DNA from 4 places in the Aquabacterium sp. T101 genome. Region 3 is predicted to be linked to each of the others. Evidence: predicted binding sites of a transcription regulator. Region 3 holds the regulator's gene; each other region holds the start of a gene.
What was found. The regulator sigma-54, encoded in region 3, starts transcription at its own class of promoters, with help from an activator protein. The targets are predictions, from matches to a motif close to TGGCANGNAANCTGCTTT.
Positions count from the first base shown of each region.

Region 1 (7,207 bases), on a different contig from region 3:
GTTGATCGCCAGCGACAGAGCGTTCAACGCCTTGAAGCCGTCGAAGCTCACCGTCACGTCGTCCAGGTACAGCGCCACGCCGTGGGCGAAGTCGGGCACGCCATGGCGCAGCACGCGGCCGTAGGCGGCACTCCGGTCGCCGCCGTTGACCTGGGCCGCGGCCACGCGCTGGGCATAGGCCTCGCGCCGGCGGGCGCCCTCCTCCATCAGGTCGGGCGTCATTCCCTGCGCTCCTTGCGCCGCCACTGCGTCACCAGCCCCACCAGGCCGTTCGGCAGGAACAGCGTGACGGCGATGAACATCGCACCCAGGAAGTAGAGCCAGAACTCGGGGAACGCCGCGGTGAACCAGCTCTTGGCGCCGTTGACGAAGAAGGCACCGACGATCGGGCCGATCAGCGTGGCGCGGCCCCCCACCGCGGCCCAGATCGCGATCTCGATCGACGCGGCCGGGCTCATCTCGCTCGGGTTGATGATGCCCACCTGCGGCACGTACAGCGCGCCGGCCACGGCGCACATCACGGCCGACAGGGTCCAGATCGCCAGCTTGTAGGCCACCGGGTTGTAGCCGGTGAACATGACGCGGCTCTCGGCGTCGCGGATGGCCTGCAGCACGCGGCCGAACTTGCTGGTGACGATGGCGCGCGCCATCAGGAAGAAGCCGATCAGCACCAGCCCCGACAGCACCGCCAGCGCCACGCGCATCTGCGGCGTGGCGATCGGGATGTCGAGGATGCGCTTGAAGTCGGTGAAGCCGTTGTTGCCGCCGAAGCCGGTCTCGTTGCGGAAGAACAGCAGCATCGCGGCGAAGGTGAGCGCCTGCGTGATGATCGAAAAGTACACGCCCTTGATGCGCGAGCGGAAGGCGAACCAGCCGAACACGAAGGCCAGCAGCCCGGGCACCAGCACCACCAGCAGCGCCTGCGCGACGAAGCTGTCCGACAGCGCCCAGTGCCAGGGGAACTCCTTCCAGTTCAGGAACACCATGAAGTCCGGCAGGTCCGACTGGTACTGCCCCTCGCGGCCGATCTGCCGCATCAGGTACATGCCCATCGCGTAGCCGCCCAGCGCGAAGAACAGCCCATGCCCCAGCGACAGGATGCCCGCGTAGCCCCAGATCAGGTCCATCGCCAGCGCGCAGATCGCATAACAGAGGATCTTGCCCACCAGACTGACGTAGAAGTCCGGCAGATGCAGCCAGGACCCTTCCGGCACCACCAGGTTGAGCACCGGGATGCCCACCGAAACAACGACAAGGCAGACAAGAACGGCAGTCCACCCCCGCCAGCCCAGCAGGCGAGGCCGGTCCGGCTCCGCCGGCCGGCTCGCGCCGCCCCCCTGGGGGGGAGCGCCGAAGGCGCTACGGGGGGGGGTCATACCTCCGCGCTCCGGCCCTTCAGGGCAAACAGCCCGGAAGGCCGCTTCTGGATGAACAGCACGATCACCACCAACACCATGATCTTGGCCAGCACCGCGCCGGACCAGCCTTCCAGCAGCTTGGTCAGCACGCCCAGGCCGAGGCCGGCGACGACGGTGCCCGCGAGCTGACCCACGCCGCCCAGCACCACCACCATGAACGAGTCGACGATGTAGCTCTGGCCCAGGTCCGGGCCCACGTTGCCGACCTGGCTCAGCGCGCAGCCGGCCAGCCCGGCGATGCCGGCGCCCAGCGCGAAGGCCCAGGTGTCCACGCGCGCGGTGTTCACGCCCATGCAGGCCGCCATCGGCCGGTTCTGCGTCACGCCGCGCACGAACAGGCCCAGCCGCGTGCGCGCGATCAGGAGCGCCACGCCGGCCAGCACCAGGGCGGCGAAGACCAGGATCGCGATCCGGTTGTAGGGCAGCGTCAGGTTGGGCAGCACGGCGACGCCGCCGGACAGCCACGCGGGATTCTCCACCGGCACGTTCTGCGCGCCGAAGATCGAGCGCACGGCCTGCATCAGCATCAGGCTGATGCCCCAGGTGGCCAGCAGCGTCTCCAGCGGCCGGCCGTAGAGCCAGCGGATCACGCTGCGCTCCAGCACCGCGCCCACCAGCGCCGCGACCACGAACGAGGCCGGCACCGCGGCCAGCAGGTACCAGTCGAAGGCGTCCGGCAGGTAGGCCCTGAACAGGTTCTGCACCACGTAGGCGGCGTAGGCGCCGATCATCATCAGCTCGCCATGGGCCATGTTGATCACGCCCATCAGCCCGTAGGTGATGGCCAGGCCCAGCGCCACCAGCAGCAGGATCGACCCGAGCGACAGCCCGGTGAACAGCACGCCCAGGCGCTCGCCCCAGGCCAGGCGCGACTCGATGGCCGCCAGCGTGCGCTGCATCGCGGCCTTGACCTCGGCGTCGCTCTCGGCGGCGAGCTTTTCCAGCAGCAGCGAGCGCGTCGCGGGGTCGCGGCTGCCGGTCAGCAGCTCGGCCGCGGCCAGGCGCTTGGCCTTGTCCTCCGACGAGATCAGCGCGGCCGCCTTGAGCATCTCGAACTGGGCCTTCAGGCGCGGGTCGGTCTCGGCGGCAGCGGCCTTGTCCAGCAGCGGCAGCAGGCCCTCGTCGACGTTGTCCTTCAGCGCCGCCAGCGCGGCGGCGCGCTCGGCCACCTCGGGCGACGCGAGCTTGAACGCGGCCTGCGCCCCTTCGAGCGCAGCACGCATCCGGTTGTTATTGATGACGTCCTCCGCATCGTCCGGCAGCGCCGCCTTGGCGCCGGTGGCGGCGTCGACGACGGCCTCGCCCTGCACCAGCAGCACCTTGCCGCCGGCGATCTTGGCTTCGTCGTCGAGCAGCGCCTTCACGAAGGGCAGCACGCTCGCGTCGCCCGCCGCGACGCGCTCGTTGAGCGCGGCCACACGGCTGTCGACATCGCCCTGCGCGATCGCCAGGGCCTGTTCGGGCGTCAGGGCGTGAGCCCGTCCGGCCCAGCCGCCCGCCACGAGGGCGGCGGCCAGGAACAGGCCTCCGAGGAGGCCTTTCGGGAACGTCATCAGGGGCGCTTTACTTCTTGGCCACCACGGGCTCGTTGACCTTGCCCTTGTTCTCGGGGATGTAGTCGCTCCACGGGTCGGCCACGACCGGGCCCGGGGTCTTCCACACCACCTTGAACTGGCCGTCGGCCTGCACCTCGCCGATAAACACGCTCTTGTGCAGGTGATGGTTCTTCGGGTCCATCTTCGAGGTGATGCCCGACGGCGCCTTGAAGGTCTGGCCGGCCATCGCGGCGATCACCTTGTCGGTGTCCGTGCTCTTGGCCTTGGTGACGGCCTGGGCCCACATGTGCACGCCGATGTAGGTGGCCTCCATCGGGTCGTTGGTCAGCGGCTTGTCCTTGTGGCCGGCGATGCCCTTGGCCTTGGCGTAGTCGCTCCACTTCTTGATGAACTCGGCGTTGGTCGGGTTCTTGATCGACTGGAAGTAGTTCCAGGCGGCCAGGTGCCCCACCAGCGGCTTGGTGTCGACGCCGCGCAGTTCCTCCTCGCCGACCGAGAAGGCGACGACCGGCACGTCCTTGGCCTTCAGGCCCTGGTTGCCGAGCTCCTTGTAGAACGGCACGTTGGAGTCGCCGTTGATGGTGGAGACCACGGCGGTCTTCTTGCCTTCGCTGGCGAACTTCTTGATCTTGGCGATGATCGACTGGTAGTCCGCGTGGCCGAAGGGGGTGTACTCCTCCATGATGTCGGCGTCGGGGATGCCCTTGGCCTTCAGGAAGGCGCGCAGGATCTTGTTCGTGGTGCGCGGGTACACGTAGTCGGTGCCCAGCAGCACGAAGCGCTTGGCGCTGCCACCGTCCTTGCTCATCAGGTACTCGACCGCGGGGATGGCCTGCTGGTTGGGCGCGGCACCCGTGTAGAACACGTTCTTCGACAGCTCCTCGCCCTCGTACTGCACGGGGTAGAACAGCAGCGAGTTGGTCTCCTCGAACACCGGCAGCACGCTCTTGCGGCTGACCGAGGTCCAGCAGCCGAACACCACGGCGACCTTGTCCTGCGTGATCAGCTGCTTGGCCTTCTCGGCGAACAGCGGCCAGTTCGACGCCGGGTCGACGACCACGGGCTCGAGCTTCTTGCCGAGCACGCCGCCCTTGGCGTTGATCTCGTCGATGGCCATCAGCACGGTGTCCTTGAGCACCGTCTCGGAAATCGCCATCGTGCCGGACAGCGAGTGCAGCACGCCGACCTTGATGGTGTTGCCCTGGGCCAGGGCAGGCGCGGCACTGAACATGCCGGCAGCGACGAGCGCGGCACCGACCGCCTTGAGGGCATGGCGGCGCGGCAGCGATTTGGTTTTGTGCATGGGTTCTCCGTCCTGTGGGTTGGTGGGGGACGGGACCCGTTACGCAACCGGCGTGCCAAGTCCTTCACGAGGGTGGCACCGAAACTGCAAGAATCCGGGCGATGGACCTGACCCCCCGAGAGAAAGACAAGCTGCTGCTGTTCACCGCCGCGCTGCTGGCCGAGCGGCGCAAGGCGCGCGGCCTCAAGCTCAACGTGCCCGAGTCGATCGCGCTGATCAGTGCGGCCATCCTCGAAGGCGCGCGCGACGGCCGCACCGTGGCGCAGCTGATGAGCGAAGGCAAGACCGTGCTCACGCGCGCGGACGTGATGGACGGCGTGCCCGAGATGATCCCGGAGATCCAGGTCGAGGCCACCTTCCCCGACGGCACCAAGCTGGTGACCGTGCACCAACCCATTGCATGACGGAGAAAATCGTGCGCACCACTTTGGCCTGCCTCGCGCTGCTGATCACCACGGCCGCGTCGGCCCACGACGGGCACGGTGCCGCGGGCACCCACCTGCATGCGTCCGACGTGTTCGGCCTGCTCGCGCTGGCCGCCGGCGTGGCCTGGTGGCTCGGCCGCCGGAGCGGCCGATGATCCCGGGCGAGCTGCTCGTCGACGGGGCCGACATCGAGCTCAACGCCGGCCGCCGCACGCTGACCGTGGTGGTGGAGAACGCCGGCGACCGGCCGGTGCAGGTGGGCTCGCACTACCACTTCGCCGAGACCAACCCGGCGCTGCGCTTCGACCGCGCGGCCGCGCGCGGCATGCGGCTGAACATCGCCTCGGGCACCGCCGTGCGCTTCGAGCCCGGCCAGCAGCGCACCGTGGAGCTGGTGGACTACGCCGGCGACCGCGCGGTGTGGGGCTTCCGCGGCACCGTCATGGGGGCGCTATGAGCCGGATCGGGCGCCGGGCCTATGCCGAGATGTTCGGCCCGACCACGGGCGACCGGGTGCGCCTGGCCGACACCGCGCTGGTGATCGAGGTCGAGCGCGACCTCACCGTCTACGGCGAGGAGGTCAAGTTCGGCGGCGGCAAGACCATCCGCGACGGCATGGGACAGAGCCAGCGCGTCAACGGCCCCGGCGCACACGAGGCCTGCGACTGCGTCGTCACCAACGCGCTGATCGTCGACCACTGGGGCATCGTCAAGGCCGACATCGGCATCAAGGGCCAGCGCATCGCGGCCGTCGGCAAGGCCGGCAACCCGGACGTGCAGCCCGGCGTGGACATCGTCATCGGCCCGGGCACCGAGATCATCGCCGGCGAGGGGATGATCGTCACCGCCGGCGGCATCGACAGCCACATCCACTTCATCTGCCCGCAGCAGATCGACGAGGCGCTGGCCAGCGGCGTGACCACCATGCTCGGTGGCGGCACCGGCCCGGCCACCGGCACCTTCGCCACCACCTGCACGCCCGGGCCGTCGAACATCGCGCAGATGCTGCGCGCGGCCGACGCGTTCCCGATGAACCTGGGCTTCCTGGGCAAGGGCAACGCCAGCCGCCCCGAGGCGCTGCGCCAGCAGGTCGAGGCCGGCGTCATCGGCATGAAGCTGCACGAGGACTGGGGCACCACGCCGGCGGCGATCGACCAGTGCCTGTCGGTGGCCGACGAGACCGACACGCAGGTGTCGATCCACAGCGACACGCTCAACGAGAGCGGCTTCGTCGAGGACACCATCGCCGCCACCAAGGGCCGCACGCTGTGCGCCTTCCACACCGAGGGCGCGGGCGGCGGTCATGCGCCGGACATCCTGCGCGTGGTGGGCGAGCCCAACTTCCTGCCCAGTTCCACCAACCCGACGATGCCGTTCACGGTGAACACCGTCGACGAGCACCTCGACATGCTGATGGTGTGCCACCACCTCGACGCGTCGATCGCCGAGGACCTGGCCTTCGCCGAAAGCCGCATCCGCCGCGAGACCATTGCCGCCGAGGACATCCTGCACGACCTGGGCGCCATCAGCATGATGAGCAGCGACAGCCAGGCCATGGGGCGCGTGGGCGAGGTGGTGATCCGCACCTGGCAGACGGCGCACAAGATGAAGCTGCAGCGCGGCGTGCTGCCGGGCGACAGCGAGCGCCACGACAACACCCGCGTCAAGCGCTACGTGGCCAAGTACACCGTCAACCCGGCCATCGCCAACGGCATCGCGCACGAGGTGGGCAGCATCGAGCCCGGCAAGTGGGCCGACCTGGTGTTCTGGCGCCCGGCCTTCTTCGGCGTCAAGCCGAGCCTGGTGATGAAGGGTGGCTTCATCGCGTCGGCGCTGATGGGCGATGCCAACGCCAGCATCCCGACGCCGCAGCCGGTGCATGTTCGCCCGATGTTCGGCGCCTTCGGCGGCGCGCTGGGTCGCTCGTCGATCACCTTCGTCAGCCAGGCCTCGCTGGCCAACGGCGCGGCCGAGGCCTACGGGCTGCACAAGCACCTGTCGGCGGTGCGCGGCTGCCGCCGCGTGACCAAGGCGGACATGATCCACAACGCCTACGCGCCGAAGATGCAGATCGACGCGCAGACCTACGAGGTGCGCGCCGACGGCGTGCTGCTGACCTGCGAGCCGGCGGCGGTGCTGCCGATGGCGCAGCGCTACTTCCTGTTCTGAGCGGCGCCGCTCAGTCGCGGAACGTCGGCGCCTTGCGCGCCTGGGCCGCGCTCGCCGCGGCCATCAGGTCTTCGCTGAGCAGCATCGCCGCGTTCCACGTCGCCACGTGGTTCAGGCCGTCGGCCACGCTGTGGTCGCGCGCGTAGTTGAGCATCTCCTTGATGCCGCGCACCGACAGCGGCGACTTGGCGGCGATGGCCTGCGCCACCTCACGCACGCCGGCGGCCAGCGCCTCGCGCGTGTCGAAGACGCGGTTGACCAGGCCGATGGCCTGCGCCTCGGCCGCACCGACCTCGCGCCCGGTGTAGGCCAGCTCGCGCACCAGCCCCTGCGAGC
Region 1 covers NZ_JBXVVZ010000010.1:55,132-62,338, reverse strand. Annotated here, with positions in the region: gene urtD (urea ABC transporter ATP-binding protein UrtD) at 1-222, opposite strand, end outside; gene urtC (urea ABC transporter permease subunit UrtC) at 219-1,376, opposite strand; gene urtB (urea ABC transporter permease subunit UrtB) at 1,373-2,971, opposite strand; gene urtA (urea ABC transporter substrate-binding protein) at 2,982-4,277, opposite strand; gene AC2EAQ_RS18345 (urease subunit gamma) at 4,379-4,681, shown strand; gene AC2EAQ_RS18340 (hypothetical protein) at 4,678-4,857, shown strand; gene AC2EAQ_RS18335 (urease subunit beta) at 4,854-5,159, shown strand; gene ureC (urease subunit alpha) at 5,156-6,871, shown strand; gene AC2EAQ_RS18325 (crotonase/enoyl-CoA hydratase family protein) at 6,882-7,207, opposite strand, start outside.
Region 1: AC2EAQ_RS18345 (urease subunit gamma) is a predicted target of sigma-54. The motif match lies at 4,351-4,368, and genes of this name have one in related genera.

Region 2 (7,207 bases), on a different contig from region 3:
CGGTTGTCGGCGACGGCGGCCAGGGTCTCGCGCAGCGGCGCCGGGTCGGCCAGCCAGTCGGTCAGCGGAGTGGCCAGCAGCGTGCGCCGGGGCACGCCCAGCAGGTTCTCGAAGGTGGCGTTGGCATGCAGCACGCGGCCGTCGGGCTGCACCACGGCCACCAGCGTGGCCAGCAGGTCGTAGGCCGCGAAGGGGCCGGCCGGGGCGGATTCCATCGTGGAACCCCGCGGACGCCCTAATCGGCCTTGGGCGCGGGCAACTTGGCGAGCTCGCGCCGGATGGCGGCGATATCGGCCTGCTTGCGCGCGATGGCGTTGCGCAGCTCCTCGACGCGCTCCTGGTAGCGGGCGAAGTTGCGCTCGCCACCCTGCCGCTCGGGCTCGCCGTTGTTGAATTCCTTCTGCAGCGCGGCGAGCGCCTCCTCCTCGCGCTTGAGCTCGGCCTCGAGGATCTTGCGGGCGTCGCTGTCGCGGGCGCGCTGGTCCTTGGCGTCGACCCGGGACGATTCGCCGTCGCGTGCAGCGGCCGCCGGGCGCGGGGCCGGCTTGGTCGGCGCCACCACCGTGATCGGCGCACCCTCGATCGTGCGGCAGCCGCGCTCCCTGGCTTCCTTCTCGGTGATCTGGTCCGTGTAGAGCACCGGCGGCCCCGGACAGCGGTAGACCGGGGCGCCCTGGGCCAGGGCCACCGTCCCCGGAGAGAGCAGAAGGATGACGGCAAGCGTTCGCATGGTCATGGAACGCATTGTCCTCCAGACGCGACGACACCAGAAAAAAGGGCGGCCCGAGGCCGCCCCTTTCGCGTGACCGCCTGCGCGGTCGGGCCGTGCATCACAGCGAGTAGTACATGTCGAACTCGAGCGGGTGCGTGGTCATGCGGAAGCGGGTCACTTCCTGCATCTTCAGCTCGATGTAGGCGTCGATGTAGCTGTCGGTGAACACGCCGCCCTTGGTCAGGAACGCCCGGTCCTTGTCCAGGTACTCGAGCGCCTGGTCGAGGCTGTGGCAGACGGTCGGGATCTTCGCGTCTTCTTCCGGCGGCAGGTGGTACAGGTCCTTCGTGGCAGCCTCGCCCGGGTGGATCTTGTTCTCCACGCCGTCCAGACCGGCCATCAGCATGGCCGAGAAGCCCAGGTACGGGTTGCACAGCGGGTCCGGGAAGCGGCACTCGATGCGGCGGCCCTTCGGGTTGGCCACGTACGGGATGCGGATCGACGCCGAGCGGTTGCGCGACGAGTAGGCCAGCTTGACCGGCGCCTCGAAGCCGGGCACCAGGCGCTTGTAGCTGTTGGTGCCGGGGTTCGTGATGGCGTTGAGCGCACGGGCGTGCTTGATGATGCCGCCGATGTAGTACAGCGCGAACTCGCTCAGGCCGGCATAGCCGTCGCCGGCGAACAGGTTCTTGCCGTCCTTCCAGACCGACTGGTGCACGTGCATGCCGCTGCCGTTGTCGCCGACGATCGGCTTGGGCATGAAGGTGGCGGTCTTGCCGTAGGCGTGCGCCACGTTGTGGATCACGTACTTCTGCAGCTGCAGCCAGTCGGCACGCTGCACGAGCGTGGAGAACTTGGTGCCCAGCTCGTTCTGGCCCGGGGCCGCCACCTCGTGGTGATGCACCTCGACCGGGATGCCGAGCTGCTCGAGCAGCAGGCACATCTCGGAGCGCATGTCCTGGAAGCTGTCGACCGGCGGCACCGGGAAGTAGCCGCCCTTGACGGCCGGACGGTGGGCGCGGTTGCCGCCTTCGATCTTCTCGCCGGTGGACCAGGGGGCCTCCTCGGAGTCGACCTTGACGAAGCAGCCGGACATGTCGACGTTCCAGCGCACCTGGTCGAAGATGAAGAACTCGGGTTCCGGACCGAAGTAGGCCGCGTCGCCGATGCCGCTGCTCTTGAGGTAGGCCTCGGCGCGCTTGGCCAGCGAGCGCGGATCGCGCTCGTAGGGCTTGCCGTCGCCCGGCTCGAGCACGTCGCAGCTGAGGATCAGCGTCGGCTCCTCGAAGAACGGGTCGATGTTGGCGGTGTTCGGGTCGGGCATCAGCAGCATGTCCGACGCCTCGATGCCCTTCCAGCCGGCGATCGACGAGCCGTCGAAGGCATGGCCGGAGCTGAACTTGTCCTCATCGAAGTGCGACACCGGCACCGATACGTGTTGCTCCTTGCCGCGGGTGTCGGTGAAGCGGAAATCGACGAACTTGACGTCGTTCTCCTTCACCATCTTCATCACGTCGGCGACGGTCTTGCTGGCCATCAGGCGCTCTCCTGGCTTGGTCTGGGTTGTGGATGGAAGACTCGAAAAGTCGGGGGAAATCTAGCAGAAAGCATGCCCGCAGCCGGTGCGCTCGCCGGCACCAGCCGGCCGCACCGCCCCCAGGGCGCGCCCCGGCTTGGGGCGATGCAATGCACCGATATGGTGATTTCCAGGGCGCACTATCGCACCAACTCGGGGCCCAATGCCGCCCCAAATCGAACCAGCCCGGCATGCAGGTCGGCGTAGGCCGCCTCGGCGGCGGCAGCCGCGCCCTTGACGCCCAGTTCGATGTGGCGTCCGTGCTGCGGATGGTCGACGCTGGGCAGGCTGAACACGCGCACGCCGGCATGGTCGCGCTCGATCGCTTCCATCAGCGGCGTGAGCGACGCTTCCATGGCGCCGTAGACGATCACCGAGCGCTCGACCTGGCGCTGGGAGCCATGCAGGGCGCGGTAGCGCGTGTCCAGCAGCGTCTCGATCATCGGGTGCGCCATCACCGGGAAGCCCGGCACGAAGTGCACGTCGCCGACCGAGAAGCCGGGAATCTTGTTGTACGGGTTGGGGATGATCCCGGCGCCCGCCGGGAACACGCCCATGTTGAGGCGGTGCACGTTGTCCTCGCGATCGGGATCGTAGGGCTCGCCGCGCTCGCGCGCCACGTCGGCCATGCGCTCCAGGATCAGCGCGCGCGCCTGCGGGTGCAGCACCAGTTCACGGCCCAGGGCCGCCGCGGCGCACTGGCGCGTGTGGTCGTCGGGCGTGGCGCCGATGCCGCCGCAGCTGAACACCACGTCGCCGCTGGCGAAGGCATGGCGCAGCGCGTCGGTGATCAGCGCGCGGTCGTCGCCCACGTAGCGCGCCCACGCCAGCGCCAGGCCGCGGGCGGCCAGCAGTTCGATCACCTTGGGCAGGTGCGCGTCGCGCCGCTTGCCCGAGAGGATCTCGTCGCCGACGATGATGAGTCCGAACCGCATGCGGGCAAGGATAAGCGACGCCTAGGCGCGGCCGGCGAGGCGCTTCAGTCCCAGCCACTGCTGGGCCCAGAAGCCGCGCCCGTAGTCGCGCCCGTCGAGCTGGTCGCGGATGCCGGTGGCCTGCAGGTCGTCGTCGAAGCGCGCCGTGCCGAACAGCAGGTCCCACAGCGGGAACAGCACCGCGAAGTTGTGACCGCCGAGCGACCCGGGGCCCTGGCTCTCGTGGCCGATGCCGATGGCATGGTGCAGGCGGTGGAAGCGCGGGCCGACGAGCAGGCGGCTGCCGATGCGCCCGAAGTCGATCCGCACGTTGGCATGCGCGAGGCTTTCCACCAACTGGGTCAGGGCCACGATGGCGACGAACTGGCCCGGCGGCACGCCGATGGCCAGCGCCACGGCCACGAACACGCCGTCGCGGATCACGTCGTCGAGAAGGTGGTTGCGGTTGTCGGACCACAGCGTCATCTGGCGCTGGCTGTGGTGCAGCGCATGCAGCTGCCACCACCAGTGCCAGCGGTGCTGGGCCCGGTGCACGAGGTATTCCACGAAGTCGAACACCACGAGGTAGATCACGAAGCTGACCAGCGCGAGGTCGGAGACGCCGGGCCAGACCTGGTCGAGCTGGAAAGTCGGCAGGCCGGCCAACCGCAGCGCGCCGATGGCGGCGTCCCACAGCGGATCGATGGTGAAGAACAGCGCCACGCGCACCAGGCCCAGGCGATGGATCAGCGTGTAGGCGATGTCCGTGCGCACCGACGCGCGGTCAGTCACCCGCTCCACCGGTCGCCAACGCTCCAGGGTGCGCAGCACGAGCAGCATCACCGCGATCTGGAGCAGGCCGACGAGCAGCCAGCCCGTGGCCCGGTAGCCCTCGGCCAGCAGATGCCCGAGGCCGGCCTGGAACATCAGCGGCTGCACCAGCGACTCGAACAGCCACTGCTGCGCGTCGCCGAAGGTGTCGGTGAAGGCCTGCACCGGGTCGGTCATCGCGGGACGGCCTCGCCTAAGGACGCCCGCGCCCGTGCACGGGATGCTCGCGCAGCGTGGCAAAGCACAGGCCGCGCTGCTTCAGCCCCTGCACCAGCGGCTCCAGCACCGCCGGCGCCCACGGGTCCTGGCGCGACCAGATGCCCAGGTGGGCCACGAGGATGTCGCCGGCGCGGATGTCGCGCAGCGCCTGGGCCAGCAGCTGCGCGTTGGGGAAGCGGTCGCTCGGCAGTTCGTCGCCGAGGAACCCGGCGCGCGACCAGCCCACATGGCCGAAGCCGCAGGCCCGGGCCGCAGCCTCGAGCTGCGGCGAGGTGCGTCCGGCCGGGGCCCGGAACAGGGGCAGCACACCGTCGGTGATGCCCATGTCCTTCAGGCGCTGCACCGGGCGGCGCAGTTCGGCGCAATAGGCGGCGGCGTCGAGGGTGCGGACGCGACCGGCGTCCGGGCCGGCGGTGGCCCGCATCTCGAAGGCCGGGCCGCGGTCGGCACGCCAGACGACATGGTTCCAGGTGTGGCTGGCGAAGGCATGGCCTTCCGCGGCCCGCGCGCGCCACCACGGCGCCCAGTCGTCGTCGAGGCTGCCCCCGCCGGTCAGGGTGCGCTCGTTGGCCACGAAGAAGGTGGCCTTGACCTGATGGCGCGCCAGCACCTCGGCCACCAAGGGCGCCACGCCCATGTGGCCCGTGTCGAAGGTCAGGTAGACCGGCCGCTCGCACGACGCGGCCCAGGCGCCCTGCCCCGCACCGAGCGCCGCCAGCGCCAAGCCGACGCCGCGGACCCAGCGGCGCAAGCTAGCGACGGGGCGCATGGTCGAGCGTCCACACGCCGTGCGGCGAGCGGCCCACGCCGACCTGCCGCGTCACCTGCCGCGTCTCGATGTCGATGAAGGTGAGCTTGCGCGCCCAGCGGCTGGTCACCAGCAGCGTGCGCCCGTCGGCCAGCATGTCCATGCAGTCCGGGCCGCCCGGGGCCGGCAGCTCGGAGACGACGGCCAGCTTGTCGATGTCGATCTGGCTGATGGTATTGGCCACCCGGTTGCTGACGAACAGGTGGCGGCCGTCGCCGCGGGCCCGGAACGCGTGCGCCCCTTCGCCGGTGGCGATGCGCGTCAGCAGCCGCGCGGGCGACTGCGTCACGTCGTACACCTCGACCACACGGTCGCCGGTGAGCGCGACGAAAAGTCGCCGGTCGTCGGGCGACAGGTAGATGTCCGCCGGCATCTTGCCCACGGGGATCTTCCAGCGCTCGGCCTGCGTGGCCAGGTCCACCGCGAGCAGCTGGTCGCTGTCCTGCAGCGACACGTAGACCACGCTGCTGCGCGAGTCGATCGCCAGGTGGCTCGGCGTGCGCGGCGCGGACAGCCGCTTGACCAGCTTCAGTGGCTGGTCGGCCACCTCCGGCTGCCAGCGATAGAGGTCGACATGGTTGAGCCGGTTGGCCGCCGTCACGAACCACTTCATGTCCGGCGAGAAACGCAGGTGGTACGGGTCGAGGATATCGGTGACCGTGCGCTGCACCACGCCCGAGACCGGGTCGACGAAGGTCAGCGAGTTGCCCAGCGCGTTGGCGACGATCAGGCTCTTCTCGTCCGGCGTCAGGTAGAGGTGGTGCGGCTCCTTGCCGGTGGGAATGCGGCGCACCTCCGACGAGCTGACGGGGTCGATCATGCTGATGGTCGCGTCCAGCGAGTTCAGCACGAAGATCGGCCGCGGCACCTTGGCGGGTTGCGCCAGGGCCGGCAGCATCAGGGCCGCCGCCAGGCCCGGCATCAGGGCCCGGCACAGGCGGCGCAGACCGGCGCGCAGCCCGCGGGTCACTCGTCGTCGCCGCCGAGGATGCCGCCGAGCAGTCCGCCGCCGACCACGCCGCCGAGCACCGAGCCCTCTTCGCGCGAACCGCCGCGCTGGGGCGCCGCGGCGAACACACGCGATGCGAGGCGCGAGAACGGCAGGCTCTGAAGCCACACCGTGCCGGGCCCGGTGACCTTGGCGAAGAACAGGCCCTCGCCGCCGAACAGCGCGGTCTTGATCTTGCCGACGTACTGGATCTCGAAGTTGACGTTGGGCGTCATCGCGACCACGCAGCCGGTGTCGATGAAGAGGGTCTGGCCGGGCTGCAGCTCGCGCTTCTGCACCGTGCCGCCGGCGTGGACGAAGGCCATGCCGTCGCCTTCGAGCTTCTGCATGATGAAGCCCTCGCCGCCGAAGAAGCCCACGCCGAGCTTCTGCTGCAGGTAGATGCCCAGCGACACACCGCGCGCCGCGCACAGGAAGGCGTCCTTCTGGCAGATCAGCATGCCGCCGAGCTGCCGCAGGTCCATCGGCATGATCTTGCCGGGGTACGGCGCCGCGAACGCGACGCGCTGCTTCTGCGGCGCGTTGTTGGTGTAGACGGTCGTGAACAGGGACTCGCCCGTGACCAGGCGCTTGCCTGCGCCCAGCAGCTTGCCGAAGAAGCCGCCCTGGTTGGCCGAGCCGTCGCCGAAGACGGTGTCCATGCCGATGCCGGCGTCCATGAACATCATGCTGCCGGCTTCGCCGATGGCCGCCTCGCCGGGGTCGAGCTCGACCTCGACGAACTGCATCTCGGAGCCCTTGATCTCGTAGTCGACGACATCCATCGCCATGGCGCGCATCACCTCTTCAGGACAGGAAGGAATTGGTGGAGCCGGGGGGAATCGAACCCCCGTCCGCAAGCCATCACCGGACAGTTCTACATGCGTAGTGCTCTGGTTTGAGTCTCGCTCCGCCGCCGCGCAGGCACACGCTGCGGACGAAGCCAGTCACCTAGATCTCGCGCTGAACCAAGTGACCCGGTTCAGCGCCAGCCGATGTGAATGACCTCTCAGCCTAGGATCTTGCGATCTTCGGCCCGGCCCATCGGCCTGCCGTTGAGAGGCTCACCGGTTTTAAGCGGCGAGGGCGAAACGTTCGTCGTTCGCAGTTACTTTGTTCCAGTGGATTTACGAGCGGACTGGTGCTCGGCATGCCCTGC
Region 2 covers NZ_JBXVVZ010000001.1:970,745-977,951, forward strand. Annotated here, with positions in the region: gene glnL (nitrogen regulation protein NR(II)) at 1-215, opposite strand, end outside; gene AC2EAQ_RS04480 (hypothetical protein) at 236-736, opposite strand; gene glnA (type I glutamate--ammonia ligase) at 831-2,249, opposite strand; gene AC2EAQ_RS04490 (competence/damage-inducible protein A) at 2,429-3,223, opposite strand; gene AC2EAQ_RS04495 (sterol desaturase family protein) at 3,245-4,198, opposite strand; gene AC2EAQ_RS04500 (polysaccharide deacetylase family protein) at 4,227-5,021, opposite strand; gene AC2EAQ_RS04505 (YncE family protein) at 5,005-5,982, opposite strand; gene AC2EAQ_RS04510 (TIGR00266 family protein) at 6,027-6,839, opposite strand; RNA gene ssrA (transfer-messenger RNA) at 6,873-7,207, opposite strand, start outside.
Region 2: glnA (type I glutamate--ammonia ligase) is a predicted target of sigma-54. The motif match lies at 2,310-2,327, and genes of this name have one in related genera.

Region 3 (7,207 bases):
TCGCGGCCGTGGAACTCGTCGCGCCCGAGCAGCACCTCGCTGGTGGCGCCCTCGCCCAGGCGCCCGAGGATGCGGTACTTGCCGACCTGGCGCGGCAGTCGCTGGGCTTTCTGGGCGTCGGCTCGCATGGCGGATCGAGGGTATTGCTGCGGAGCGAGTGCGGACATGGCGGTACGGACAGGCGGGGCTCGGAGCGTGATGTTCGCCACGAACGGCGTCGGCCGGTCCGCCGAACAGGGCCGCCGCAGCGGGCCAACTTCACGAATCGGCGGGCCCGCCCGGCGGCCGGCGCGGCGGCGCGCGCGGCGGGCGCGCCGGGTCGATCCTTAGAATCCGCCCATGATCCAGGCCCAACAGGAGCTGCTCGCAGCGCTGGCCCAGGCGCTCGAGGACACGGTCCCGGGCCACGGCACCACGCCCGCGTTCGAATCGCCCAAGCAGGCGTCGCACGGCGACCTCGCCATCACCGCGGCGATGCCGCTCGCCCGCGTGGCCAAGGTGCCGCCGCGCGAGCTGGCGCAGCGCCTGGTGGCTGCGCTGCAGGCGCAGCCGGCGGTGCAGCGCTGGGTCGGCGCACTGGAGATCGCGGGCCCGGGCTTCATCAATCTTCGCCTCGCGCCCGCGGCCAAGCAGGCCGTGGTGGCCGAGGTGCTGGGCGCGGGCGAGCGCTTCGGCGTGCAGCCGTCCAACGGCCAGCACGTGCTGGTGGAGTTCGTGTCGGCCAACCCGACCGGCCCGCTGCACCTGGGCCATGCGCGCCAGGCCGCGCTGGGCGACTCGCTGTGCAGCCTGTTCGCCACCCAGGGCTGGCAGGTCACGCGCGAGTTCTATTACAACGACGCCGGCGTGCAGATCGCTACGCTGGCCGCGTCGGTCAAGGCGCGCGTTGACGGCCTCGCGCCCGGCGACGCCGGCTGGCCCGAGGCCGCCTACCAGGGCGACTACATCGCCGACATCGCGGCCGACTTCCTGGCCGGCAAGACGGTCAGGGCCGACGACCGCCAGGTGACCGCCAGCGCCGACCCGGCCGACCTGGACGGCATCCGCGAGTTCGCGGTGGCCTACCTGCGCCACGAGCAGGACCTCGACCTGCGCGCCTTCGGCCTGAAGTTCGACAACTACTTCCTCGAGTCGGGCCTGTACCGCGACGGCAAGGTCGACGCCACCGTGGCGCGCCTGCAGGCCTCGGGCCACACCTACGAGGCCGACGGCGCGCTGTGGCTGCGCAGCACGGAGTACGGCGACGACAAGGACCGCGTGATGCGCAAGTCCGACGGCACGTACACCTACTTCGTGCCGGACGTGGCCTACCACATCGACAAGTGGAGCCGCGGCTACACCAAGTGCATCAACTGCCAGGGCACCGACCACCACGGCACGATCGCACGCGTGCGCGCCGGCCTGCAGGCCGCCGGCATGGGCATCCCGCAGGGCTTCCCGGACTACGTGCTCAACAAGATGGTCACGGTGATGAAGGGCGGCGCCGAGGTCAAGATCAGCAAGCGCGCCGGCGGCTACGTCACGCTGCGCGACCTGATCGACTGGACCAGCCGCGACGCGGTGCGCTTCTTCCTGATCAGCCGCAAGGCCGACACCGAGTACACCTTCGACGTCGACCTGGCGCTGGCCCAGAACGACGAGAACCCGGTGTTCTACGTGCAGTACGCGCATGCCCGCATCTGCTCGGTGCTGGCGGCCTGGCGCGAGCGCGGCGGCGACCCGGCCACGCTGGCGCAGGCCGACCTGTCGCGGCTTTCGGCGCCCACCGAGGCGGCGCTGATGCTGGCGCTGGCCGACTACCCGGCCATGCTCGGGCGCGCCGCGGCCAGCCTGGCGCCGCACGACGTCGCGTTCTATGCACGCTCGCTGGCGTCGGCGTTTCATTCCTATTACGCGGCCGAGCGCTTTCTGGTCGATGATGCGGCCCTGGCGCGCTCGCGCATGGCGCTGCTGGCCGCCACGGCCCAGGTGCTGCGCAACGCGCTCGGCGTGCTGGGCGTGTCCGCGCCCGAACGCATGGAACGCGAAACCCCAACCGAACCTCAAGACGCATGACCTCCCAGCGCGGCAGCTTCGCCCTCGGCCTGATCGTCGGCCTGCTCATCGGTCTGGCGCTGGCGCTGGGCGTGGCCCTGTACGTCACCAAGGTGCCGGTGCCCTTCGTCAACAAGGTGCCGCAGCGCACGGCCGAGCAGGACGCGGCCGAGGCCGAGCGCAACAAGAACTGGGACCCGAACGCCCCGCTGGCGGGCAAGCCGGCTCCGCCGCGCCCCGCGGCCAGCGGCGCCGCGCCGCCGCCCGGCGTGGCCGTGGCCCCGCCGGTGCCCGCGCGGCCGGCCGCCAGCGCGCCGGTGTCCAAGCGCGACCCGGCCGCCATCCTGGCCGGCGAGGCGGTGCCCGCGCCGGCGTCGGCCCCCGCCGCCAAGTCCACCAAACCGGGCGTCGACCCGTTCACCTACTACGTTCAGGTCGGCGCCTTCGCCCGCCCGGACGAGGCCGAGCAGCAACGTGCCCGCGTCAGCCTGATGGGCATGACGGCCAAGGTCAGCGAGCGCGAGCAGTCCGGCCGCACGATGTACCGGGTGCGCGTGGGCCCGTTCGACCGCAAGTCGGACGCCGACGCCGCCCAGGAGAAGCTGGCCGGCAACGGCGTCGAGGCCGCACTGGTGCGGGTGGAACGCTGAGGCCGCAAACCGATCCGACGGGTTCCGACCCCACAAGAAACCGAATCACCATGATCAATCGACGCGAACTCACCTGTGGCACCGGCGCCGCCACCCTGCTGCTGGCCTCGGGCCTGGCCCGGGCCCAGGGCGCGGCCCCTGTCGAGGGGCGCGACTTCGTGCGTCTGAACCCGCCGGTGCCGGTGGCGGCCGGCGCCAAGATCGACGTCATCGAGTTCTTCTCCTACGGCTGCCCGCATTGCTACGCCTTCGAGCCGATGCTCGAGCCGTGGATCAAGCGCCTGCCGGCCGACGTGGCCTTCCGCCGCGTGCCCGCGGCGTTCAATGCGCCGTTCGAGGGCTATGCGCGCCTGTTCTATGCCCTGGAGGCGATGGGCCTGGCCGAGCAGCTGCACAAGCGCGTGTTCGCCGCCATCCACGTGCAGCGCCAGCGCCTGGACAAGGACGCCGACCTGGCCGCCTTCGTGAGCTCGGCCGGCGGCGACGGCGCCAAGTTCGTCGAGACCTACAAGTCCTTCGGCGTGGCCACCAAGGTGCGTCAGGCCAAGCAGCTGTCCGAGGCCTACAAGATCGACGGCGTGCCCACGCTGGGCATCCACGGGCGCTGGTTCACGTCCGGCTCGCTGGCCGGCGGCCACGAGCGCGCGCTCCAGGTGGCCGACCTGCTGATCCAGCGCGCCCGCAAGCCGGCCTGACGCCGACCCGGCCCGCGCGCCGGGCCGCCGGCGGCCTCGCCCGCCGGGTGCACCCGAACGAAATCCGTGTCATTCGACGCGGCTGTTCCAGGAACGGCCGCTAGAATGGCCTGCAAGTTCCGTGCCCTCATGAAACGCCGATTCCCCGCCCTGACCCTGGCCGCCGCGCTCGCCGCCGGCCTCGCCCTGCCGGTCTGGGCCGAGAAGGCCGACCGCGGCAAGCCGCTGACGATCGAGGCCGACCAGCCCGGCACGCTGGACCTGATCAAGCAGGTGGTGGTGTTCAACGGCAACGTGGTCGTGGCCCAGGGCACGATGGCGATCCGCGCCGAGAAGGTCGAGGTGCGCGAGCGGCCGGACGGCCACCGCAGCGCCACCGCGCTCGGTTCGCCCGGCCGGCCGGCCAGCTTCCGCCAGAAGCGCGAAGGCGTCGACGAGACGATCGAAGGCGTGGCCGACCGCATCGAGTACGACAGCCGCGGCGACGTGGTGCGCTTCGCCGGCAACGCCCAGGTGCGGCGGCTGCGCGGCAGCACGCCGGCCGACGAGATCACCGGCAGCCTGATCACCTACGACAACGGCAACGAGACCTTCAGCGTGCAGGGCGGCGCGCCGGCCGCCGCCGGGGCCTCGGCACCGTCCGGCGGGCGCGTCCGCGTGGTGCTCACGCCCCGCCCCGACGCCGCGGCGTCCGCGCCGAAATGAGGTCCCCCAGCGTCGCGCCGGACGGGTTCGCCCCCTCCGGTGGCAGCACCGCCGCCAGCCGGCTCGAGGCCCGCGGCCTGCAGAAGCGCTACGGCACGCGCACGGTGGTCAAGGACGTGCATCTCGCGGTGGCCGCCGGCGAGGTGGTGGGCCTGCTCGGCCCCAACGGCGCCGGCAAGACCACCACGTTCTACATGGTGGTGGGCCTGCTGCGGGCCGACGCCGGCGAGATCACCATCGACGGCGCGCCGGTGCAGGGCATGCCGATCCACCAGCGCTCGCGCCTGGGCCTGTCCTACCTGCCGCAGGAAGCGTCGATCTTCCGCAAGCTCACGGTGGAGGAGAACATCCGCGCCGTGCTCGAGCTGCAGCACGGGCCCGACGGCCGCGCGCTGCCCGCGGCGCAGATCGACCGCCTGCTCGACGGCCTGCTGGCCGACCTGTCGATCGAGAAGCTGCGCACCAGCCCGGCCCCGGCGCTGTCGGGCGGCGAGCGGCGCCGCGTGGAGATCGCCCGCGCGCTGGCCACGCAGCCGCGCTTCATCCTGCTGGACGAGCCCTTCGCCGGCGTGGACCCGATCGCCGTGATCGAGATCCAGCGCATCATCGGCTTCCTCCGGGCGCGCGGCATCGGCGTGCTGATCACCGACCACAACGTGCGCGAGACCCTGGGCATCTGCGACCGGGCCTACATCATCAGCGAGGGCAACGTGCTGGCCGAAGGCACGCCCGAGGCCATCGTCGAGAACCCCGACGTGCGCAAGGTGTACCTCGGCGAGCACTTCCGGATGTGACCGTGGGCGCGAGAGTCTGTCCATGAAGCCGTCGTTGCAGGTCCGGCTGTCGCAGCACCTGGCGCTGACGCCGCAGCTGCAGCAGTCGATCCGGCTGCTGCAGCTGTCGACGCTGGAGCTGCATCAGGAAGTCGAGCAGATGCTCGAGCAGAACCCCTTCCTGGAGGCCGACGAGGACACCGCGGCGGTGCCGCTGAACGAGCCGCTGCCCGAGCGCACGCTGCCGCGCGACGAGCCGGTGGGCGGCGACGACGGCGCGGCCGACGAGGCCGCGTACTCCGACGCGGGCGGCGACGCCGCGTCCGGGGTCGACAACGCCGACTTCGGCACCACCGAGCGCGAGGACTGGGCCAACGGCACCGAGGGCGACGACTTCGACGGCATCCGCGAGACGCCGTCGCTGGCCGGCAGCGGCGCCGCGGGCAGCGGCGACGACGACTTCGAGCCGCAGGAGCGTTCCACCCAGGGGCCGACGCTGGCCGAGCACCTCGAGCGCCAGCTCGCCGGCATGCGCCTGTCGCCCGAGGACCGTGCCGCGGTGCAGGTGCTGATCGACTCGCTCAACGAGGACGGCTACCTCGCCGACACGCCCGAGGAGATCGCGCAGCAGCTCGTGCCCGACGAGGCCGACGCCGACGAGCGCGAGGCCCTGGTCGAGCGGCTGAACTGCGCGCTGCGCTGGCTGCAGAGCCTGGAGCCGCCGGGCGTGGGCGCGCGCAACCTGTCGGAATGCCTCGTGCTGCAGCTGCGCGCGCAGCCGCGCAGCGAGGTGCAGGCCGTGGCAGTGATCATCTGCAAGCAGCACCTGGACCTGCTGGCCCGGCGCGACTTCAAGAAGCTGGCCGCGGCCACCGGCGCCGACGACGACTTGCTGCGCGCCGCGCATGGCCTGATCGTGACCTGCGAACCCAAGCCCGGGCGGCCCTTCGGCCGCTCCGAGGGCGCGGTGGTGGTGCCCGACGTGATCGTGCAGAAGACCGGCCGCGGCTGGAAGGTGGTGCTCAACCCGGACGTGATGCCGCGGCTGCGCATCAACGACCTGTACGCCCAGGCGATCAAGGGCGCGCGCGGCAACGGCAGCTCGCCGCTGGCGGCGCGGCTGCAGGAGGCGCGCTGGTTCGTCAAGAACGTGCAGCAGCGCTTCGACACCATCGTGCGCGTGTCGCAGGCCATCGTCGAGCGCCAGAAGGGCTTCTTCACCCATGGCGAGATCGCGATGCGGCCGCTGGTGCTGCGCGAGATCGCCGACGAGCTGGGCCTGCACGAGAGCACCATCTCGCGCGTGACCACCGCCAAGTACATGGCCACGCCGCTGGGCACCTTCGAACTGAAGTACTTCTTCGGCTCGGCCCTGGCCACCGAGGCGGGCGGCAATGCGTCGTCCACCGCCGTGCGGGCGCTGATCAAGCAGCTGGTGGCGGTGGAGCCGGCCGACAAGCCGCTGTCGGACCACCAGCTGTCGGCCATGCTGGCCGAGCAGGGCATCCAGGTGGCGCGCCGCACGGTGGCCAAGTACCGCGAAGCGCTGAAGATCGCGCCCGCCAACCTGCGGCGGGCGGTATGACGGCTCCCGCCCGGCCGCCGCTGGTGGCGCTGTTCCTGCCCTGCGCGCAGGGCGTCGAGTCGCTGCTGATCGACGAGTGCAAGCGCCTGCTCGGCCCCGGCGCGCGCCTGGGCGAGCAGCGCGGCGGCGTCACCGTGATGGGCGACCACGTCACGGCCATGACGCTCAACCTGGAGAGCCGGCTCGCGCAGCGCGTGCTGTGGCCGCTGGCGCACGGGCCCTACCGTCACGAGCTGGAGCTGTACGAGCTGGCGCGCACCGTCGACTGGACCGCCTGGATCACGCCGCGCCAGACGCTGCGCGTGGACACCACGGCGCAGCGCTCGCCGCTCAAGAGCCTGAACTTCGCCACGCTGCGCATCAAGGACGCGGTGTGCGACGTGCTGCGCGAGGCCACCGGCGAGCGCCCGAGCGTGGACACGCGTCACCCCGACCTGCCGCTCGCCCTGCACCTCACCGCCACCCACGCCACGCTGTACGTGGACACCTCGGGCGAGGCGCTGTTCAAGCGCGGCTGGCGCGACGCCGGCGCGCAGAAGGGCGAGGCGCCGCTGAAGGAGACGCTGGCCGCCGCGATGCTGGCCGCCGCCGGCTGGCAGGGCCGCGCCGAGGACGGGCCGCTGCTCGACCCGTGCTGCGGCGCCGGCACCATCGCCATCGAGGCGGCGCAGATCGCCTGCGGCATGGCGCCGGGCCTGTCGCGCCGCTTCGCGTTCGAGCGCCTGGCGCCCTGGCGCACCCACCTGCCGGCCTGGCGCGCGATGG
Region 3 covers NZ_JBXVVZ010000004.1:191,816-199,022, forward strand. Annotated here, with positions in the region: gene AC2EAQ_RS12560 (serine/threonine-protein kinase) at 1-128, opposite strand, end outside; gene argS (arginine--tRNA ligase) at 340-2,055, shown strand; gene AC2EAQ_RS12570 (SPOR domain-containing protein) at 2,052-2,684, shown strand; gene AC2EAQ_RS12575 (thiol:disulfide interchange protein DsbA/DsbL) at 2,735-3,379, shown strand; gene lptA (lipopolysaccharide transport periplasmic protein LptA) at 3,509-4,084, shown strand; gene lptB (LPS export ABC transporter ATP-binding protein) at 4,081-4,878, shown strand; gene AC2EAQ_RS12590 (RNA polymerase factor sigma-54) at 4,901-6,442, shown strand; gene AC2EAQ_RS12595 (THUMP domain-containing class I SAM-dependent RNA methyltransferase) at 6,439-7,207, shown strand, end outside.

Region 4 (7,207 bases), on a different contig from region 3:
CATCATCGTCAGCGCCTGGAACGTCGCCGACCTGCCGAAGATGGCGCTGATGCCCTGCCACGCCTTCTTCCAGTTCTACGTCGCCGAAGGCCGGCTGTCGTGCCAGCTCTACCAGCGCAGCGCCGACATCTTCCTGGGCGTGCCGTTCAACATCGCCAGCTACGCGCTGCTGACCCACATGCTGGCGCAGCAGTGCGACCTGGAGGTGGGCGACTTCATCTGGACCGGCGGCGACTGCCATATCTACAGCAACCACGCCGAGCAGGTGGCGCTGCAGCTGTCGCGCGAGCCGCGGCCCTACCCCACGCTGGTGATCCGGCGTCGGCCGGCGTCGATCTTCGACTACGAGTTCGAGGACTTCGCGGTCGAGGGCTACGACCCGCATCCCGCGATCAAGGCCCCGGTGGCGGTGTAGCCGCGCGCACCTGGGGATGGACGCTGCGCGCGGGCGCGGCTACCTTGGGGCCATTGCACCGACCACGGGCCTCGCCCGCCTGCCCATGTTCACCACGCCCTGGCTCTGGTTCTTCGCGCCGCAGCTGCACTTTCCCTGGAGCGGCAGCGTCGCCCAGCACATCGCGCCCGACACGCACTGGTTCTTCGGTGGCATCGCACCCGATTCGGGCGACGCCCGGGTCGAGGAGCAGGCCTTCGGCGTGGCCAGCTACGGGCGCCAGCTCGGGCTGATCACCGAAGCGCTGCTCGACCTGTCGGCGCAGTCGCCACCGTCCACCGCCGAGGGACGCCGGGCCGTGGAGCGCCTGCGCGAGATCCGCGACCGGATCGAGCGCATCAAGGGCGCCGAGCAGGAGCGCGGCGCGGCCGAGGTGGCCGCGCAGGTGCAGCGGGTGCTGGCCCGCGGCGGTCCGCAGGCGCGCGCGCTGCAGGCCCGACTGCGGCCGCTGCTGGAGCAGGCCCCCTAGGCGCACACGCTTCGCCGCGGGACGCATGGCCCGCGTCTTGCAGCCGCCGGGGGCATGACGGCTGCGCCGCCTCCCTCCCCCACCGCACCCCGGCGCCTGTCGGTGCTGATCGTCACCGACCCGCTGGACACCGAGCGCGAGCGCTCCGACGACGCGCATGCCATCGCGCAGGCCCTGGCCGACGCCGGCTCGCTGGTGCTGGGCGTGCGGGCCGGCGACGCCACGCTGCCCGAGGCGGTGGAGCAGTTGCGTCCCGACGTCGTGGTGGTGCGCAGCGACTCCGGCGTGCGCGACGTGCTGGAGCACATCGCCGTGGCCACGCAGCATGCGCGACGGCCGATCGCGCTGTTCACCGACAGCGAGGACCGCCCGACGATGCGCGAGGCCCTCGGCGCCGGCGTGTCGGCCTATGTGGTGCGCGGCCTGGCGCGCGAGCGCGTGCAATCGGTGATCGACGTGGCCGTGGAGCGTTTCGCCGCCGAGGAAGCACTGCGCACCGAACTGGCCAGCACGCGCAACGAGCTGGAGGACCGCAAGCTGATCGACCGTGCCAAACGGCTGCTGATGCGCAACCGCAAGCTCGACGAGCCGGCCGCCCATCGCGTGCTGCAGGACCTGGCGATGAAGAAGGGCATCCGCCTGCGCGACGCCGCCGAGCGCGTGATCGACCTGGAGTCGCTGCTGGGCTGATCGGGCCAGATTGGTGCGCTGCCGCACCCAATGCGGGACGCTGGCCGCGCCGGACCGGCGCCAACGCCGCACCGGAGGGGCCGAATGGCTGGCACGTCGATTGCATGCCGGGGTGGCGAGTGGCACGGCAATGGCGTCGTGGCACCAGGAGTCTAGAGCTGTCAGGGCAATGGGGCCCGTCGCACCACCGGTGCGACGGGCCCATTTTTTTTCAGGAGCCGATCATGACGAAGGGACCGAACATGACACGCCGCCGTGCGATCCGCAGCGCCGCCATCGCAGGCGCCGGGCTGGTGATCGACCCCGCGCTGCGCGCCGTGGCCTATGCCGCCGGCAGCGACAAGCCCGAGAAGGAAGAGGTGCGCATCGGCTTCATCCCGCTGACCGACTGCGCCAGCGTCGTGATGGCCAGCGTGCTCGGCTTCGACAAGAAGTACGGCGTGAAGATCGTGCCCACGAAGGAAGCTTCGTGGGCCGGTGTGCGCGACAAACTCGTCAACGGCGAGCTCGACATGGCGCATGTGCTGTGGGGCCTGGTGTACGGCGTGCACCAGGGCGTGGGCGGCCCCAAGAAGGACATGGCGGTGCTGATGAACCTGAACCACAACGGGCAGGCCATCACGCTGAGCAAGAAGCTGGCGGACAAGGGCGCCGTCGACGGGGCGTCGCTGGCCCGGCTGATGGCCGCCGAGAAGCGCGAGTACACCTTCGCGCAGACCTTCCCCACCGGCACCCATGCGATGTGGCTGTACTACTGGCTGGCCACCTTCGGCGTCAACCCGATGAAGGACGCCAAGGTCATCACCGTGCCGCCGCCGCAGATGGTGGCCAACATGCGCGTGGGCAACATGGACGGCTACTGCGTCGGCGAACCCTGGAACCACCGCGCCATCATCGACGGCATCGGCATCACGGCGGCCACCACCCAGGACATCTGGAAGGACCACCCCGAGAAGGCGCTGGGCACGACGTCGGAGTTCGTCAAGAAGCACCCGAACACCTGCCGCGCGGTGATCATGGCGATCCTGGAGGCGGGCCGCTGGATCGACGCCAGCCTGTCGAACAAGAACAAGATGGCGGAGACGGTGGCCGACAAGGCCTACGTCAACACCTCGGTGGACGCGATCAACCAGCGCATCCTGGGCCGCTACCAGAACGGCCTGGGCAAGACCTGGGACGACCCGAACCACATGAAGTTCTTCAACGACGGGCTGGTGAACTATCCCTACCTGTCCGACGGCATGTGGTTCCTGACCCAGCACAAGCGCTGGGGCCTGACCAAGGAGCACCCGAACTACCTGGCCGTGGCGCAGCAGGTCAACCAGACGGCGCTCTACAAGGAGGCGGCCGCCGCGCTCAAGGTGAGCCTGCCCAAGAGCGACCTGCGCAGCAGCAAGATGATCGACGGCGTCACCTGGGACGGCAAGGACCCGGCACGCTACGCCGACGGCTTCAAGGTGCGCGCGAGCGCGGCCTGAGGAGGACACGCCATGGTCAGCGCCGTGTTCCATTCGCCGCTGGACGCCGCCGCGCAGGCGCGCGCCGAGCGTGACGCCGCCGCCCCGCGCGGCATCGTCCCGGCGGCGCCCGCGCCAGCCGCCCCGCCACTGCCCCGGCCCGGCATCGACTGGCGCGAGTGGTGGCTGCGCGTGCTGCCGCCGGTGATCGGCTTCGGCCTGCTCGTGGGCGTGTGGGCGCTGCTCACCCAGGGCGGCAAGGGCTTTCCCACGCCCTGGGCCACCTTCGAGGCCGCCGCGAAGCTGTTCGCCGATCCGTTCTACCGCAACGGCCCCAACGACCAGGGCATCGGCTGGAACGTGCTGTTCTCGCTCGAGCGCGTGGGCCTGGGCTTCGGCCTCGCGGCGCTGGTGGGCATCCCACTGGGCTTCGTGATCGGGCGCTTCGCGTTCTTCAACCGCATGGTGCAGCCGCTGATCAGCCTGCTGCGGCCGGTCTCGCCGCTGGCCTGGCTGCCGATCGGCCTGCTGGTGTTCAAGAGCGCCAACCCGGCCGCGATCTGGACCATCTTCATCTGCTCGATCTGGCCGATGGTGATCAACACCGCGGTGGGCGTGCAGCGCGTGCCCGCCGACTACCTGAACGTGGCGCGCGTGCTGGCGCTGTCGGAGTGGAAGGTCATCACGCGCATCCTGCTGCCCGCGGTGCTGCCCTACATGCTCACCGGCGTGCGCCTGTCGGTGGGCACGGCCTGGCTGGTGATCGTGGCCGCCGAGATGCTGACCGGCGGCGTGGGCATCGGCTTCTGGGTCTGGGACGAGTGGAACAACCTGAACGTGAAGCACATCCTGGTGGCGATCTTCGTCATCGGCATCGTCGGCCTGCTGCTGGAGCAGGCGCTGATCGCGGTGGCCCGGAGGTTCAGCCATGAAGACTGAGTTCATCAAGGTCGAGTCCGCCGAGATGGTGTTCGACACCCGCAAGGGCCGCTTCCATGCGCTGCGCCAGATCGACCTCACGGTGGCCGAGGGCGAGTTCGTCGCGCTGATCGGCCATTCGGGCTGCGGCAAGAGCACGCTGCTGAACCTGGTGGCCGGCCTGCTGCGGCCCAGCGCCGGCGTGCTGCTGTGCGACGGCCGCGAGATCGCCGCGCCCGGGCCCGAGCGCGCGGTGGTGTTCCAGAACCACTCGCTGCTGCCCTGGCTCACCTGCTTCGACAACGTGCACCTCGCGGTGGAGCGCGTCTTCGGCGCCACCGAGGGCAAGGCGCAGTTGCGCCAGCGCACGCAGGCCGCGCTCGATCTGGTGGGCATGGGCCATGCCGCGAGCAAGCGGCCGCACGAGATCTCGGGCGGCATGAAGCAGCGCGTGGGCATCGCGCGCGCGCTGGCGATGGAGCCCAAGGTGCTGCTGATGGACGAACCCTTCGGCGCGCTCGACGCGCTGACGCGCGCCAATCTGCAGGACGAGCTGCTGAAGATCGTGGCGCGCACCGGCAGCACCGTGCTGATGGTCACGCACGACGTCGACGAGGCGGTGCTGCTGTCCGACCGCATCGTGATGATGACCAACGGCCCCGCGGCCACCATCGGCGAGATCGTCACCGTGCCGCTGGCGCGGCCGCGCGACCGCGTCGCGCTGGCCGGGGACCCGGCCTATGTCCAATGCCGCAAGCAGGTGCTGGAGTTCCTCTACACCCGCCACGGCCACCCCGACCGGGCCGCCGCATGAAGCGCGACGACAGGGCCGCCACGCGGCAGAAGCTGGTGGTGGTGGGCAACGGCATGGCCGGCATCCGCGCGGTGGAGGAGCTGCTGGCCATCGCGCCGGACCTCTACGACATCATCGTCTTCGGCGCCGAGCCGCACCCCAACTACAACCGCATCCTGCTCAGCCCCGTGCTGGCGGGCGAGCAGACGATCGACGAGATCGTGCTCAACCCGCTGTCCTGGTACGCCGAGCACGGCATCGTGCTGCACGCCGGCCGCCGCGTGGTCGGCGTGGACCGTGTGCGCCGTATGGTGGTGGCCGACGACGGCACCGAGGCGCCGTACGACCGGCTGCTGCTGGCCACCGGCTCGGACCCGTTCATCCTGCCGGTGCCGGGGCGCGACCTGGCCGGCGTGGTGGGCTACCGCGACATCGCCGACACGCAGGCCATGATCGACGCGGCGCAGGCCTACCGAAAGGCGGTGGTCATCGGCGGCGGCCTGCTCGGCCTGGAGGCCGCCAACGGGCTGATGCGACGCGGCATGGAGGTGACGGTCGTCCACATCATGCCGTGGCTGATGGAGCGCCAGCTCGACGAGACCGCGGCGCGCCTGCTGCAGCGCTCGCTGGAGGAGCGCGGCATCCGCTTCGAGATCGGCGCCCACACCGAGGCCCTGATCCCCGACCGCGACGGCCGCGTGATGGCGGTGCGCTTCAAGGACGGCCGCGAGATCCCGGCCGACCTGGTGGTGATGGCCGCCGGCATCCGGCCCAGCACGGCGCTGGCCGAGCGCATCGGGCTGCTGTGCCAGCGCGGCGTGGTCGTCACCGACACGCTGCAGACCGTGACCGACCCGCGCATCTACGCCGTGGGCGAGTGCGCCGCGCACCGCGGCGTGGCCTACGGCCTGGTGGCGCCGCTGTTCGAGCAGGCGAAGGTCTGCGCCACGCATCTGGCGCAGTTCGGCATCGGCCGCTACACCGGCAGCACCACCAGCACCAAGCTCAAGGTCACCGGCATCGACCTGTTCTCGGCCGGCAACTTCGCCGGCGGCCCGGGCACCGAGGAGATCGTGCTCAACGACCCCTGGGGCGGCGTCTACAAGAAGCTGGTGATCCAGGGGGACCGCCTCGTCGGCGCCTGCCTCTACGGCGACACCGCCGACGGCAGCTGGTACTTCAAGCTGATGCGCGAGGGCCGGCCGGTGGCCGACATCCGCGACCGGCTGATGTTCGGCGAGAACAACATCGGCGACACCGGCCACGAAGGACACGCGCGCGCCGCCGCCATGGCCGACAGCGACGAGGTCTGCGGCTGCAACGGCGTCACCAAGGGCGCCATCTGCAAGGCGATCAAGGACAAGGGCCTGTTCACGCTGGACGACATGCGCAAGCACACCAAGGCCAGCGCGTCCTGCGGCTCGTGCACCGGCCTGGTCGAGCAGCTGCTGATGGCCACCGCCGGCGGCGACTACTCCAAGCCGCCGACGAAGAAGGCGATGTGCGGCTGCACCGACGCCAGCCACGCCGAGGTCCGGCAGGCGATCCGCGACCAGCACTGGCTGACCATCGACGCGGTGCAGCGCGGCATGGGCTGGCGCACCCCCAATGGCTGCGCCTCGTGCCGCCCGGCGCTGAACTATTACCTGCTGTCGACCTGGCCCAAGGAGGCGGTCGACGACCCGCAGAGCCGCTACATCAACGAGCGCAGCCACGCCAACATCCAGAAGGACGGCACCTACTCGGTGATCCCGCGCATGTGGGGCGGCGAGACCACGGCCGACGAGCTGCGTCGCATCGCCGACGCGGTGGACATGTACCGCATCCCCACCGTCAAGGTCACCGGCGGACAGCGCCTGGACCTGCTGGGCGTGAAGAAGGAGGACCTGCCCGCGGTGTGGAAGGACATCGGCATGCCCAGCGGCCACGCCTACGCCAAGGCGCTGCGCACGGTGAAGACCTGCGTCGGCAGCCAGTGGTGCCGCTTCGGCACGCAGGACAGCACGCAGATGGGCAAGAACCTGGAGCGCGCGCTGTGGCGCATGTACGCGCCGCACAAGGTGAAGCTGGCGGTGTCGGGCTGCCCGCGCAACTGCGCCGAGGCCGGCATCAAGGACGTGGGCGTGATCGGCGTCGACTCGGGCTGGGAGATCTACGTCGCCGGCAACGGCGGCATCAAGACGGAGGTGGCGCAGTTCCTGTGCAAGCTGAAGACGGCCGACGAGGTGCTGGAGTACGCCGGGGCCTTCCTGCAGCTCTACCGCGAGGAGGGCTGGTACCTGGAACGCACGGTGCACTACGTGTCGCGTGTCGGCCTGGACCACGTGAAGAAGCGCGTGCTCGACGACGCCGAGGGCCGCCGCGCGCTGTGGGACCGGCTGCAGTTCAGCCTCGACGGCGAGCCCGACCCGTGGTTCGAGTTCGAG
Region 4 covers NZ_JBXVVZ010000001.1:872,343-879,549, forward strand. Annotated here, with positions in the region: gene AC2EAQ_RS04010 (thymidylate synthase) at 1-415, shown strand, start outside; gene AC2EAQ_RS04015 (hypothetical protein) at 501-923, shown strand; gene AC2EAQ_RS04020 (ANTAR domain-containing response regulator) at 978-1,613, shown strand; gene AC2EAQ_RS04025 (CmpA/NrtA family ABC transporter substrate-binding protein) at 1,856-3,091, shown strand; gene ntrB (nitrate ABC transporter permease) at 3,104-4,009, shown strand; gene AC2EAQ_RS04035 (ABC transporter ATP-binding protein) at 3,999-4,802, shown strand; gene nirB (nitrite reductase large subunit NirB) at 4,799-7,207, shown strand, end outside.
Region 4: AC2EAQ_RS04025 (CmpA/NrtA family ABC transporter substrate-binding protein) is a predicted target of sigma-54. The motif match lies at 1,703-1,720, and genes of this name have one in related genera.